Regions from separate parts of the Vagococcus luciliae genome, predicted to be linked through region 1. Evidence: predicted binding sites of a transcription regulator. Region 1 holds the regulator's gene; each other region holds the start of a gene.
The links. The regulator CtsR, encoded in region 1, represses protease genes until heat stress. The targets are predictions, from matches to a motif close to TTGGTCAAAAAAGGTCAAANA.
Positions count from the first base shown of each region.

Region 1 (3,283 bases):
CGATGGCAAGAAGGATACACCTGTAACCATGCCGAACACAGAAGTTAAGCTTCTTAGCGCCGAGGGTAGTGAAGGGTTTCCCTTTGTGAGAGTAGGACGTTGCCGTGCTTATATCATTATCCGGCATAGCTCAGTTGGTAGTAGCGCATGACTGTTAATCATGATGTCGTAGGTTCGAGTCCTACTGCCGGAGTTCTTTTAATTAAGGTAAAACTCTGGAGAGTTGTCCGAGTTGGCCGAAGGAGCATGATTGGAAATCATGTAGGCGGTAATAACTGTCTCAAGGGTTCGAATCCCTTACTCTCCGTATACTAAAAGAAATTATTATACTGGCCCGTTGGTCAAGCGGTTAAGACACCGCCCTTTCACGGCGGTAACACGGGTTCGATTCCCGTACGGGTCATAAAATATAATACAAACCATAATCAGGTTCCGTGGTGTAGGGGTTAACATGCCTGCCTGTCACGCAGGAGATCGCGGGTTCGATTCCCGTCGGAACCGTTATTGGCGCAGTAGCTCAGTTGGTAGAGCAACGGATTGAAGCTCCGTGTGTCGGCAGTTCGATTCTGTCTTGCGCCATTTGGAGGGGTAGCGAAGTGGCTAAACGCGGCGGACTGTAAATCCGCTCCTTCGGGTTCGGCAGTTCGAATCTGCCCCCCTCCATATTTAAAGGGGTATAGTTTAGCGGTAGAACTACGGTCTCCAAAACCGTCAGCGTGGGTTCGATTCCTACTACCCCTGTTAATAATATGGCGACTGTGGCGAAGTGGTTAACGCACCGGATTGTGGCTCCGGCATTCGTGGGTTCGATTCCCATCAGTCGCCTTTTTATTATTGGGCTATAGCCAAGCGGTAAGGCAACGGACTTTGACTCCGTCATTCGTTGGTTCGAATCCAGCTAGCCCAGTTTATTAAAGGCGGTATAGCCAAGTGGTAAGGCAGAGGTCTGCAAAACCTTTATCATCGGTTCAAATCCGGTTACCGCCTCTTGTTTTGCCGGCGTGGCGGAATTGGCAGACGCGCTGGACTCAAAATCCAGTGCCCATTGAGGGCGTGCCGGTTCGACCCCGGCCGCCGGTATAATCTAGTAAAAAGAGCTTTGAATGATTTCATTCAAAGCTCTTTTAGTATATTCAAATCAAATTAGTATAACTATTGAATTATATTATGTATAATGTAGGTCAATATAAGTCAATAGTTTTACGTTATTTTTGAAGGGTGAGATTTTTATGGAAAATAAAAATATGTCTGATATTATTGAAGACTATCTAAAAGAACTACTACAAAATGAAGATATTATTGAAATAAAACGCGCTGAAATTGCCAATCAATTTAATTGTGTCCCATCACAAATTAATTATGTTATTAACACAAGGTTTACTGTTCCAAAAGGTTATCGGGTAGAAAGTAAGCGTGGTGGTGGTGGGTATATTCGTATTGTAAAAGTTAAATTGATAAAATATAAAACCAGAATATGTGAAGAAATCCCAGATATGATAAGTAATGGTTTGACAGATAGTGATGCATTTGCTATTTTAAATGAATTGCAAGATAATGATATAATAACTGTACGTGAAAAGTATTTACTTAATTCAGCATTTAAATTAACAGGTATTAGCCGCTCGGAAGAAGAAAAATTATTGAGGGCGAACATGATGATTGATGTATTAGAACGACTAACTTATGAAGAACAGGAGTGATAGATATGGGTGAATTATTTACTAAAAGGGCTAATGAAGTTCTGAATCTTGCACAAGAAAGTGCTAAATATTTTAGACATGATGCAGTTGGAACAGAGGATTTATTACTTGCTTTAGCGAAGGAACCAAGAGGTATTGGTGGAAAAGCAATGAGATATTTTGATATTGATGATACTTATCTGTTTGATGAAGTTGAACAGATTGTCCAATATGGACGTTATAAATCTAAAGAAAACGAATTACTTCCTTATTCTCCGCGAGCTAAGGATGTATTAGCTTTCGCAGGTGAAGAGGCTAAACGGCTAGGTGCGCCAAGTATTGGAACAGAACACATCTTACTTGCTTTGGTCAGAGAAGATACATTATTATCTGCTAGGATTTTAAAAAACTTAGGAGTGGAACTTCCCAGGTTACGTAAAGATATAATGAGAAGAATTGGTATTACAGAAAATAATAAAAATGGTAAAAATAGAAAAGCGACTAAGAATTCGGTGGGTGAAGGAACTCCTACACTAGATTCTTTGGCACGAGATTTGACACAGAGTGCTAGAGAAAAACGATTAGATCCTTTAGTTGGTCGCGAGACAGAAGTTGAACGATTGATACAAATTTTAAGTCGTCGGACTAAAAATAATCCGGTACTTGTTGGAGAACCTGGTGTTGGAAAAACAGCTATTGCCGAAGGTTTAGCGCAACGGATTATCGAAGCTAATGTACCCAAAGATATGCGAAATAAACGTGTGATGATGCTTGATATGGGAGCAGTAGTTGCTGGGACTAAGTATCGTGGTGAATTTGAAGATCGAATGAAGAAGTTAGTTGATGAAATTTATCATGATGGACAGGTTATATTATTTATTGACGAGTTGCATACTCTGATTGGTGCTGGTGGTGCTGAAGGTGCTATAGATGCATCTAATATACTAAAACCAGCATTAGCTCGTGGAGAATTGCAAACAATAGGGGCAACAACGTTAGATGAATATCAAAAATATATTGAGAAAGATTCTGCGTTAGAACGTCGATTTGCTAAAATTATGGTTGATGAACCTACTGAAGAAGAAACGATTAATATTTTGACAGGATTAAAATCTCAATATGAAGAACATCATCAAGTGGCAATTACTCAAGAAGCTGTTGATGCAGCTGTGAAATTGTCTATTCGCTATATTAATGATAGACAATTGCCAGATAAAGCTATTGATTTGATAGATGAAGCTGCAGCAAAAGTACGATTAAATCAAGCTGAAAAACCATCACCTATTGTAAAACAACAAAAGGTATTAGCTAATATTTACCAAGAAAAAGAAGAAGCTATTATTAAGCAACATTTTTCTGAAGTAGTAGAGATTAGAGAAAAAGAAAAGAAAGCTTTAAAAAAATTAGCTAAACTTGTTGAACAACAAGAAAAAGTAGAAAATGGCTATACACAAAAAGTGACGGAGTATGATATTGAATCAATTATTTCACAATGGACGGGCATTCCATTGACTCAACTGGAGAAAAAAGAGAGTGAACGATTACTTGATTTGGAAAAAGTACTGCATAAACGTGTTGTTGGTCAAGAAGAAGCAGTTGATTCC
Region 1 is NZ_CP102451.1:365,464-368,746, reverse strand. Features, by position in the region: rRNA gene rrf (5S ribosomal RNA) at 1-108, shown strand, start outside; tRNA gene G314FT_RS01950 (tRNA-Asn) at 120-193, shown strand; tRNA gene G314FT_RS01945 (tRNA-Ser) at 218-307, shown strand; tRNA gene G314FT_RS01940 (tRNA-Glu) at 332-403, shown strand; tRNA gene G314FT_RS01935 (tRNA-Asp) at 429-501, shown strand; tRNA gene G314FT_RS01930 (tRNA-Phe) at 507-579, shown strand; tRNA gene G314FT_RS01925 (tRNA-Tyr) at 583-663, shown strand; tRNA gene G314FT_RS01920 (tRNA-Trp) at 671-741, shown strand; tRNA gene G314FT_RS01915 (tRNA-His) at 753-825, shown strand; tRNA gene G314FT_RS01910 (tRNA-Gln) at 836-907, shown strand; tRNA gene G314FT_RS01905 (tRNA-Cys) at 917-987, shown strand; tRNA gene G314FT_RS01900 (tRNA-Leu) at 996-1,080, shown strand; gene G314FT_RS01895 (CtsR family transcriptional regulator) at 1,230-1,700, shown strand; gene G314FT_RS01890 (ATP-dependent Clp protease ATP-binding subunit) at 1,706-3,283, shown strand, end outside.

Region 2 (3,283 bases), 760 kb from region 1:
TTCACTACCATCAACAGCTAAGATATCACCTTCAACAACATACTCAGTAATTTCTTTTGTACCTACAACAGCAGGAATCTCTAAAGAACGTGCCATGATAGCGGAATGAGATGTACGCCCCCCAATATTTGTAACAAACGCACGAACAAAATGACGATCTAATTGAGCAGTGTCACTTGGTGTTAAGTCTTCAGCAACAATAATAACTTCTTCATCAATCATTGATAAATCAGGTAATTTGACACCTAGTAAATGACTCATAATACGTTTTGTTACGTCACGAATATCAGCAGCTCTTTCTTTCATGTAAGGGTTATCTTCCATAGCCTCAAACATACCGATAAACATATCCGTTACATCTTTTAATGCAGATTCTGCATTAACTTTGTTATCTTTGATATTTCCTTCAATTGCACTGATCAATTCAGGGTCAGATAAAACCATTAAATGTGCATCAAAAACTTGTGCTTCCTCTTCACCTAAACTTTTTACCGCTTTGTCTCTAATTGCTTGCAAATCTTTAGTTGATTGACTAAGAGCATCTGAAAGACGCGCTGCTTCGGCTTCGACGTTTTCAACTGAACGTTTTTCAAATGATAAATCCGGTTCAACTAAAAGATATGCTTTAGCAACTGCAATGCCATCACTAACGGCAATACCTTTCAATTGTTTTGTCATTATTCAGATAACCCTTCTTTTTTCATTGTTTCTTCAATGGCTGCGATTGCGTCTGCTTCATCAGCACCTTCAGCTGTAATTGTCACATCAGCACCTTGTCCAACACCTAATGACATAACACCCATGATTGATTTTAAGTTTACAGATTTACCTTTGTATTCTAAATTTACATCTGAACTAAATTTACTAGCTGTTTGTACCAATAAAGTTGCTGGTCTAGCGTGAATACCTGTATCTGCTACTACGTGAAATTCTTTTTTTTCCATAATTATCTTCTCCTTTGTCATGTGAAAAATTTTTATGATGGATTATTTAATTAAATAATAACTCAAAAAAATAACCCTTTCAATGATAAAGAATACCATGTTTTTCTATTACTTACAACTTTTTTCCCATGTTCCATAAAGAACTTTAAAAACCTTTTATAAACTTTTCATCTCTATTTCAGAAAATACTGCAAGTTTATTTGAGAAATAATTTGATGTAGACACTATTTTTTCCACTTACTCTTTATTTTAAACTTTTTTATTAAAAAACGTTTTTTATAAAAATAAACATCACGATTTTTTCATTTTTTATCTAAAAAAGTTAAGCATAATTTTTGCTTCTTACAATTAAAACTTATATAATAAAAATAGGTCAAAACAGGTCAAACCTTTTTGGCAGTATCATTTGATAAAGGAGGATTTGCCTATGCTTTGTAAAAATTGTAAAAAAAATGATGCAACTATCCATTTGCACGCTACACTTAATGGAGAGCAACAACAAATAGATCTATGTCAACAATGTTATCGTGACTTAAAATCCCAAGAAGATCAAATGAACAGAGAAAAATTTGCTCAAGATCCTTATGGCTTTGGTCAACTTAATGACTTTTTTAAACAATTGGCACAACAATCAATGAAACAACAACCAACTATGAAATCCCAACAAGGTGGTGGAGGAAATTCTTCTATCCTTGCAGAATACGGGGAAAACTTAACACAACTTGCGCGTGAGGGAAAAATTGATCCCGTTATCGGGCGTGATGATGAAATAAAACGCGTCATAGAAATATTAAATAGACGAACAAAAAATAATCCTGTATTAATTGGAGAGCCTGGTGTTGGTAAAACAGCAGTCGTTGAAGGATTAGCATTAAGTATTATTAGTGGTGATGTTCCAAGTAAATTAGAAAATAAAGAGGTTATTCGACTTGACGTTGTCTCTCTCGTACAAGGTACCGGTATTAGAGGTCAATTTGAAGAACGTATGAAACAACTGATTACAGAATTAAAATCACAAAAAAATATTATTTTATTTATTGATGAAATCCATGAAATCGTTGGAGCAGGATCAGTTAGTGATGGTTCAATGGATGCTGGAAATATCCTAAAACCTGCTTTAGCTAGAGGGGAATTACAATTAGTTGGAGCAACAACCTTTAATGAATATCGAATCATTGAAAAAGATGCTGCTCTTGAGAGACGTTTGCAACCTGTTACAGTAGATGAGCCTACTATTGACGAGACTATCCATATTTTAAAAGGAATTCAAGAAAAATATGAACAATATCATCATGTAAAATACACAGAAGAAGCTATTGAAGGAGCAGTTCATTTGTCAAATCGTTTTATACAGGACAGACATTTACCTGATAAAGCAATTGATTTGCTCGATGAAACTGGTTCTAAGAAGAATTTAACCATTCCTTCAATCGATCCTAAAATACTTGATTCAAGAATTGCAAGAGCTGAGGCTAATAAACAGATTGCTTCGGAAGAAGAAGATTTTGAAAAAGCAGCCTACTACAGAGATCAAATAAAAAAATTAGAAGAATTAAAAATCCATCAAGTCTCTGAAGATAGTATGCCTGTTGTTACGATTGCTGATATGGAGCAAACTGTAGAAGTGATGACAGGTATTCCAGTAGGTAAATTAAAAGAAACCGAGCAGCAGCAGATGAAACACTTAGCCAGTGACTTGAAAAAACATGTCATCGGACAAGATGAGGCTATTGATAAAGTATCACGTGCTATTAGAAGAAATCGTATTGGTCTAGGTAATAAAAATCGACCAATTGGATCATTCCTTTTTGTCGGTCCAACTGGTGTCGGTAAAACAGAATTAGCTAAACAACTTGCTAAAGAACTATTTGGACATGAAACAAATATGGTTCGTTTTGATATGAGTGAATACATGGAAAAACACAGTGTATCAAAATTAATTGGTTCACCACCTGGATATGTTGGTTACAACGAAGCTGGTCAACTAACCGAAAGAGTGAGAAGAAATCCTTATAGCTTGATTCTATTAGATGAGGTAGAAAAGGCTCATCCTGATGTTTTACATCTCTTTTTACAAATACTAGAAGATGGCCGTTTAACAGATGCTCAAGGTAGAACTGTCAGCTTTAAAGACACTCTCATTATTATGACAAGTAACGCTGGAACACAACATGTTGAAGCAAGTGTTGGCTTTGGTGCTATAAAAGAAGGTACGACTCAATCAGTCCTAAATCAATTAACCCATTACTTTAAGCCAGAATTTCTAAACCGATTTGATGGCATTGTCGAATTTAAACCATTGAGTAAAGAAAATCTGTTGTCTATTGTGTCCTTAATGC
Region 2 is NZ_CP102451.1:1,126,201-1,129,483, reverse strand. Features, by position in the region: gene ptsP (phosphoenolpyruvate--protein phosphotransferase) at 1-678, opposite strand, end outside; gene G314FT_RS05580 (phosphocarrier protein HPr) at 678-944, opposite strand; gene G314FT_RS05575 (ATP-dependent Clp protease ATP-binding subunit) at 1,372-3,283, shown strand, end outside.
Region 2: G314FT_RS05575 (ATP-dependent Clp protease ATP-binding subunit) is a predicted target of CtsR. The motif match lies at 1,314-1,334, and genes of this name have one in related genera.

Region 3 (3,283 bases), 890 kb from region 1:
GTTTTTCCATGTACTCACTCATGTCCAAACGTACCATGTGGTCTTCAGAATCAAATAAGTTTTCAGCTAATGATTTCGCTAACTCTGTTTTACCCACGCCAGTAGGTCCTAAGAATAGGAATGAGCCAAGTGGACGATTAGGATCTTGCAATCCAGCACGAGAACGAATCACCGCGTCAGACACGGCATCGACTGCCTCATCTTGACCAATCACACGTTTATGGAGTGTTTCATTTAAACGCAAGATTTTTTCTCTTTCGCCTTCTTCAAGTCGTTTCACAGGGATACCAGTCAAACGACCAACTACAACTGCGATTTCTTTGTCAGTTACCACTTCTTGTACCATACGGCCATCATGTTTTTCTTTTTCTTCTAATTCTTTTAACTCTTTTTCAAGTTTTGGAATCGTTCCATGACGTAACACAGCAGCTTCTTCTAAATCGTAGTTACTTTCTGCGTTTTCAAGTTGTGTTCTAGCTTGATCTAACTCAGAACGTTTTTCATTTACTTTGTTTAATTCTTCTTTCTCAGTTTCCCATTGCATTTTAAGCGTATTAGCTTCTTCTCTTAACTCTGCTAATTCACCTTGAAGAATGTCTAAACGTTTTTTACTTGCGTCGTCATCTTCCTTTTTAAGTGCCGCTTCTTCAATTTCTAACTGCATCAAACGTCTAGTTACTTGGTCTAATTCAGTTGGCATAGAATTCATCTCAACACGAATGGTTGCACACGCTTCATCGACTAAGTCAATCGCTTTATCTGGTAAATAACGATCAGTGATGTAGCGGTTAGATAATGTACTTGCAGCAACTAACGCATTATCATGAATGTTTACTCCATGATGGATTTCAAAACGTTCTTTCAATCCACGTAAAATACTAATGGTATCTTCAACAGTCGGTTCTTTCACTAATACTTTTTGGAAACGTCTTTCTAAGGCTTTATCAGTTTCCATGTATTCACGGTACTCATCAAGAGTAGTTGCCCCAATACAATGCAACTCACCACGAGCAAGCATTGGTTTAAGTAAGTTTCCGGCATCCATACTACCTTCTGTTTTACCAGCACCTACTATTGTATGAATTTCATCGATGAACAAAATAATTTCGCCATCGCTATTTTTGACTTCTTTTAGAACTGCTTTTAGACGTTCTTCAAATTCACCTCTGAATTTAGCTCCAGCAATTAATGAACCCATATCTAAAGAGATAATGGTTTTATTTTTTAAGTTTTCAGGAACGTCTTTTTTCACAATACGTTGTGCTAATCCTTCGATGATGGCTGTTTTACCAACACCAGGTTCACCGATTAATACTGGATTATTTTTTGTTTTACGTGATAAAATACGAATCACATCACGAATTTCTTCGTCACGCCCTATGATTGGGTCTTGTTTCCCAGATTTTACTGCTTCATTAAGGTTTGTTCCGTATTTTTCTAGTGCTTCATATTGTTCTTCTTGATTTTGACTAGTCACACGTTCTCCTCCTCTCAAATCTTTTATTCGCTCAGTTAACTCCGCTTCTGTCACCTTTTGAGCCATTAAGAAACGAGTTAAGCTGAAATTTTTTAATTTCATTAACGCTAATATAACCACTTCGGTTGATAAATAGTCATCATTAAAACTTTCTCTAATCTTGTCAGCTTCTTGCAATAAGTGAAACAAGTTTTGACTTAAGTTTTGTCCATATTGCACATTTCCACTAACGGTTGGTAATTTATCTAATTCATTATCGACTTCTCTTTCAAATGCATCAACATCTAAGCCAATACCGGCATATAAGTTTCTTGCAAAATGATTGGGTTGTAAGAATATTTTCCATAAGTGGACAATATCAATCTCTTGATTTTTTCGAGTGACTGCAACTTGTTGCGCTTCTGCAATAGCTTGTTGCAATGTCGTAGTCATTTTTTCTATATTCATATCAATACCCCCTTGTTCTTAACTACATTATTTATTTTACACTTTAGGTCAAAATAGGTCAAACAAAAAGACTCGATGTTTGACTATAAATTTATTGTAATCAATCATTTAATGGATAACGACATTTTTTTGCGCTTTTAACCGACAGAATCTACCAAAAGACACAAAAAAGACTCGATTATCACCGAGTCTTCATATTTTTAGGCTTTTGCTTCATTTAATTTAACAATTTCGACAATTAAGCTGGTTGCTTTTTCCATGCTTTCAACTGCCACATATTCAAAACGTCCATGCATGTTTTCTCCACCAGCGAAAATATTTGGTGTTGGTAAGCCCATGTAAGAAATTTTAGAACCGTCTGTTCCACCACGTACAGGTGCTTTATTTGGTTCAATGTCTAAATTACGCATGGCTTCGTCTACTAAATCAATGATACTCATATCTTTTTCGATGACTTCACGCATATTATAGTATTGATCAAACAGATTTAATGACACACGTTCTTGACCAAATCCGTTGTTAAATTCTTTTACGATGGATTCAATTAAAGCTTTACGTGCTTCAAATTTTTCACGATCATGATCACGAATAATGTAAGTCATAGTTGCTTCATCAGGCACACCATCTAATTGTAATAAATGGAAGAATCCTTCATAACCATCTGTTTTTTCAGGGACTTCATCTTGTGGTAATTTATTATGTAAATCAATCGCTACTTGTAACGCATTAATCATTGTGTCTTTTGCTGTACCCGGATGGACATTTTTACCTTCAATTGAAATTTCAGCTTGAGCAGCGCTAAATGTTTCAAATTGTAATTCACCAACTGGTCCACCATCCATTGTATAAGCAAAGTCTACTGGGAATTCTTCGACGTTAAATTTATCCGCTCCAACACCGATTTCTTCATCCGGACCAAATGCTACCATGATTTTACCGTGTTTAATTTCTGGATGATTCACTAAATATTCCATCGCTGTCATAATTTCAGCAATCCCTGATTTATCATCAGCACCTAAAAGAGTTGAACCATCCGTTGTAATCAATGTTTGACCTTTATAGTTAGCTAAGTTAGGGAAATCTTTAACTGTTAACTTAAACTTGCCTTCTTTGTCTAAAGGAATATCACTTTGACCATCATAATTTTCTACAAATTGTGGGTTCACACCAACAGCGTTAAAATCAGCTGTATCCATATGCGCGATAAATCCAATACTACGCACGTCTTTATCAGTATTGCTTGGTAAAGTAGCAATCACAAACCCATTTTCTTCGTTATGGAATACATCTGACATCCCAATATCTTCTAATTCTTTTTTCAACTCTTTCGCAAAGGCAATTTGAGTTGGTGTTGATGGT
Region 3 is NZ_CP102451.1:1,610,237-1,613,519, forward strand. Features, by position in the region: gene clpB (ATP-dependent chaperone ClpB) at 1-1,924, opposite strand, end outside; gene pepT (peptidase T) at 2,125-3,283, opposite strand, start outside.
Region 3: clpB (ATP-dependent chaperone ClpB) is a predicted target of CtsR. The motif match lies at 1,969-1,989, and genes of this name have one in related genera.